One region of the Streptomyces sp. NBC_00440 genome, then DNA from elsewhere that is predicted to be linked to it. Evidence: riboswitches for the same ligand, from Rfam matches in the RefSeq annotation. Region 1 holds a riboswitch; the other holds the start of a gene.
The links. A riboswitch is a leader RNA that binds a small molecule or an ion and turns the genes downstream of it on or off. The one in region 1 is predicted to bind thiamine pyrophosphate.

Region 1 (2,389 bases):
CGGGGGTGAGCAGCACACCGTTGCGGAAGTGGCCGGTGGCCAGCAGAAGGCCGGGCAGCGCGCTCGGGCCGAGCAGCGGCGCGTTGTCGGGCGACGCGGGACGCAGCCCCGCGATCGTCTCGGTGAGCGGGAGTTCGGTGATGCCGGGCACCAGCTCATGGGCGTCGCGGAGCAGTTCGTACACCCCGCCCGCGGTGACCGTGGTGTCCCAGCCCAGCTCCTCGCTGGTCGCGCCGATCACGAGTTCGCCGTTCTCGCGCGGGACCAGATAGAGGTGGCTGCCCCGGACGACCGCCCGGACGGTCCGGCTGAGGAACGGCGCGTACACCGGCGGCACCGTCAGCCGCAGCACCTGCCCCTTGACCGGGCGTACGGGCGGAAGCACGTCGTCCGGTACGCCCGCGAGCTGTCCGCTGCGGCTGCCGGCCGCCAGCACCACCTGGCCGGCGCTGAGCGCGACGCCGTCGGCGAGCACCACACCGGTGGCCCGGCCGCGCTCCACCGTCAGACGCTCGGCCCGGTCGCGGTGGAAGACGACCCCGGCCCGCTCGCACGCGGTGAGCAGCGCCTTCGCCAGCCGTCGTGGGTCCACCTGGTGGTCGCCGTCCACCCGCAGCCCGCCGCGTACGCCCGGCGCGAGCATCGGTTCGAGGCGCCTGCACTCGCGCCCCGTGAGCCACTCGGACTCCAGGCCCGAGCGGCGCTGAAGTGCGTGCAGCTCCCGCAGATGTGCCCGGTCGTCGAGGTCGAGCGCCACGGCGAGGGTGCCGCAGGAGCGGTAGCCGAGATCCTGTCCTGAAGCCTCCTCCAGCTCGGCGGCGAACGCCGGATAGCGGCGGGCGGACTCCAGGTTCAGCCCGAGCAGGACCTGCTCGCCGTAGTGGAGTTCCGTGACGGCCGCCAGCATGCCGGCCGCGACCTGTGCGGCTCCGCCGCCCGGCTGCGGGTCGGCGACCGCGGTGCGCAACCCGCGCTGCGCCGACCGCCAGGCGGTGACGAGACCGATGATCCCGCCCCCGACGACCAGTACGTCCGGCAGCGCGTCCGAGGTGTCGGCGCGGTGCGCGTGCTGGTTGGAGTGGTGTGCGTGCATGGGCGTCCAGCCCCTCCCTTCGCCGGCATGACCCGGATCAGGTTCGTACGGTCGGAGGCCGTCCAGCCTCCCTCTCAGCCCGGTGCGCCCGGACTCCCGCGAGTGGTTCAGCCCGGCCAGCCTAACCCCGGTCCCCGCCGCCCCGTAAGGCGTCCCCGGGCGGCCCCCTGTCCTGACGGTGTGTCAGCTGTTTATGGTGACCGGGTGAGTGAGCCGAGGAACGTCGTCATCGCCGGTGCGGGCATGGCCGGAGTGCAGACCGCTGTCGCCCTGCGGGACCAGGGCTTCACCGGACCCGTCACGCTGATCGGTGAGGAGCCCCACCAGCCGTACGACAGACCGCCGCTCTCCAAGTCCGTGCTGCTCGGCAAGGCCGATGGCTCCGCCTTCGACGTCGACTTCGGCGCGCTCGGGGTCGAGCTGCTGCTGGGGTGCGAGGTGACCGGCGTACGCCCGCACGACCGGGAGCTGGACACCGCGCGCGGCCCCGTCCCGTACGGGTCGCTGGTCGTCGCCACCGGCGCCGGTCCGGTCACGCTGCCCGGCAGCGAGGGCGTCCCCGGCGTCCATCTGCTGCGCACCCTCGACGACGCGGGGCGGCTGCGTGCCGTTCTCGCCGAGCGGCGGGACGTCGTGGTGGTCGGCGCGGGCTGGATCGGCGCCGAGTTCGCCACGGCCGCCCGCGAGGCGGGGTGCGCCGTGACGGTCGTGGAGGCGGCCGGCCGGCCCCTGGCCGGGGCGCTGCCGGCCGAGATCGCGGCGCCCATGGCCGACTGGTACGCCGACAGCGGAGCCGAACTCGTCACCCACGCGCGCGTGGCCCGTGTCGAGCCGGGCGCCGTGGTCCTGGAGTCCGGGCGGCGGCTGCCGGCCGGGGCCGTCCTCGTCGGCATCGGGGCCAGGCCCGCGACCGGCTGGCTGGCCGGCTCGGGCATCGCGCTGGGCGCCGACGGCTCGGTCACGGCCGACGAACGGCTGCGCACCTCGGTCGCCGATGTGTACGCGGTCGGCGACTGCGCGTCCTTCCCCTCCCGCCGGTACGGCGAGCGGCTGCTGGTCCACCACTGGGACAACGCCCTCCAGGGGCCGCGCACGGTAGCGGCTGACGTGATCGGCGAGACGCCGCAGATCTACGACCCGGTGCCGTACTTCTGGTCCGAGCAGTTCGGCCGCTTCGTCCAGTACGCGGGACACCACGCGGCCGCCGACACCCTGATCCGGCGCGGCGACCCGTCGGGTCCGGCCTGGTCGGTCTGCTGGCTGCGGGAGGAGCGGCTGGTCGCGGTGCTCGCCGTC
Region 2 (2,389 bases), 5.0 Mb from region 1:
GGGGCTTTCACCGGTCCTCCAAGGGGAGTTCATGCGTCGGCGTTCTGTTAGGAAGCTTTCCTATCAGCTGCCTCAAGGGCCGTACACCCCCTGGAGGGAAAGGAGTTGAGCGAATCAGATGTGTCCTGGACCGTTCCTGACCGCTGACCCGCTGGGTTGAGTCGGGATGACCGAGGATTGCACAGACTATTTTGCCTGATTGTGACTCCATGCGACCGGACCACGGCCGTGCGCCACGGCGGCGAAGGCACCGGCCCGAGCGCGGTAGCGTCTGCGGTATGGACGATCACTCAGTAGTCGATGTCGGCGACGTACGGCTCGCGTACCGCACCTGGGGCGACCCCTTCGGCGCGCCGGTGGTGCTGCTGCACGGTCTCGGCGGCTCGTCCGCGACCTGGGAGGACACCGGCCGGGCACTCGGACACGATTGGCGGGTGTACGCCCTCGACCTGCGGGGACACGGGGAGAGCGACTGGCCGGACGAGTACTCGTTCGAGCTCATGCGCGACGACGTGCTGGGCTTCCTGGACGAACTGGAACTGGACCGGGTCGGCGTCGTCGGCCACTCCATGGGCGGCGTCGTCGCCTATCTGCTCGCCCAGGAGCACGCGGACCGGGTGGAGCGGCTCGTCCTGGAGGAGACTCCGCCGCCTTACCCCAGGGAGGTGGCCGAGCCGGAGCACCCCGAACGACCCGTCGACTACGACTGGAACGTGGTGCCCGCCATCAAGAACGAGATCCGGGAGCCCGCTCCCGAGTGGGCCGAGCGGCTCGGCGAGATCGTCGCCCCGACACTGATCGTGACCGGCGGCCCGGACAGCTCCATGCCGCAGGACCGGATCCCCGACATGGCAGCGGGGATTCCCGACTGCCGGGTGATCACGATCCCGGCCGGCCACACCGTGCACGCTCTGGAGCCCGGACAGTTCTCGGCAGCCGTCAGCGACTTCTTCACCAGCTGAGCGGCGGGTGCGGGTGTTCGGCCTGGCGAACACGGAGACCTGACACCCGCCGCCGGCGTCCGCAGCCACACACCCTCGCCATGGACAGCGTGGCGCCGCACGTTAGCCTTGCAGTCGTACCGGACACGGGGTGCCCCGCCCAGGGGCTGAGATCACACCCGCCGAACCTGAACCAGTTAGTACTGGCGGAGGGATGTCGCTCATGTCATTGCCACCTGCTCCCAGCAACGCGCCGGCCACGGATGCCGGGTCCGTCTTCGACGGCCGGATGCCTGCCCAGCCCGGCGATTTGCGGATCGAGGCTCGGGGAATTGCGCCGGTGCCAGGACACCACCGGTACGGCGGCCCCGGCCGGCTCTTCACCGTGTGGTTCGCCCCGAATCTGACGATGACCGGCGTGTTCACCGGCACCGTCGGTATCGCGCTCGGTCTGGACCTGCCCACCGCGCTGGCCGCCGTTGTACTGGGCACCGTCATCGGCGCTGTTCCCACCGCGTACCTCGGAACGTGGGGCAGCCGCACCGGGGCAGGTCAGCTGCCGTTGGCCCGGCTCGCGTTCGGCCGGTCCGTCACGGTGCCCGGCCTGTTGCAATGGCTTTCGTCGGTCGCCTGGGACGCGCTCATCGGGCTGTTCGGCGGGGACGCGCTGGCCCGGCTCTGCGGCTGGCCGTTCTGGCTGGGTGTGCTGGTGATGATGGTGGGACAAGGGTCCCTCGGCGTACTGGGCTACGAAGCGATCCACCGGCTGCAGAAGCTGATGACCTTCGTACTCGCGGCAGCTTTCGTCGCCCTGGCCTTCAGGCTCCCGGACGGTGTCCATCCCGCGGCTGCCGGCAGCGCCCACGGCGCCGACCGTGCCGGTGCGTTCATCCTGACCAGCACCATCGCTCTCAGTCTGGCGTTGTCGTGGGCCCCGTACGCCAGCGACTTCAGCCGCTACCTGCCGCAGGAGACCTCCCGCCCGCGCATGTTCTGGTACACGCTCCTCGGCGTCAGCGTCTCCTTCGTGGCCGTCCAGTCACTCGGGCTGTGGGGGGCATCCGTCTTCACCGACCAGACCGCCCGGGGTGTCGACGGACTGCTGGGCGGCGGCATACTCGGGGGCCTGGGGCTGCTGGCCGTGGCGTTGGCCGCTCTGTGCAGCAACGCCATGAACGACTACAGCGGTTCGCTGGCCCTGCAGACCATCGGTCTGCGCATCCCGCGTCCGTTCGCGGCCGCTCTCGCCGCCGTACTCGGTTTCCCCCTGGTGCTGTGGATGCACGCAGCTGACACGGCCGCCCGCTTCCAGAACGTGCTGCTCTTCGTCGGCTACTGGATCCCCGGCTTCGTCGCCGTCGTCGCTGTCGACTGGTTCGCCAGGGCTCGCGCGGGCGAACCGGTCGACCCCACCCTGGAGAGCGTCCGCTCCCGGTCGGGCCGACCCG

Region 2: another riboswitch for thiamine pyrophosphate. It lies ahead of OHB13_RS30665 (purine-cytosine permease family protein); the one in region 1 lies ahead of thiO (glycine oxidase ThiO).

Annotation. Positions count from the first base shown of each region.
Region 1 covers NZ_CP107921.1:1,849,346-1,851,734, reverse strand. The annotation lists gene thiO (glycine oxidase ThiO) at 1-1,093, opposite strand, end outside; TPP riboswitch at 1,091-1,203, opposite strand; gene OHB13_RS08300 (NAD(P)/FAD-dependent oxidoreductase) at 1,337-2,389, shown strand, end outside.
Region 2 covers NZ_CP107921.1:6,893,361-6,895,749, forward strand. The annotation lists gene OHB13_RS30655 (chitosanase) at 1-11, opposite strand, end outside; gene OHB13_RS30660 (alpha/beta fold hydrolase) at 279-962, shown strand; TPP riboswitch at 1,079-1,173, shown strand; gene OHB13_RS30665 (purine-cytosine permease family protein) at 1,165-2,389, shown strand, end outside.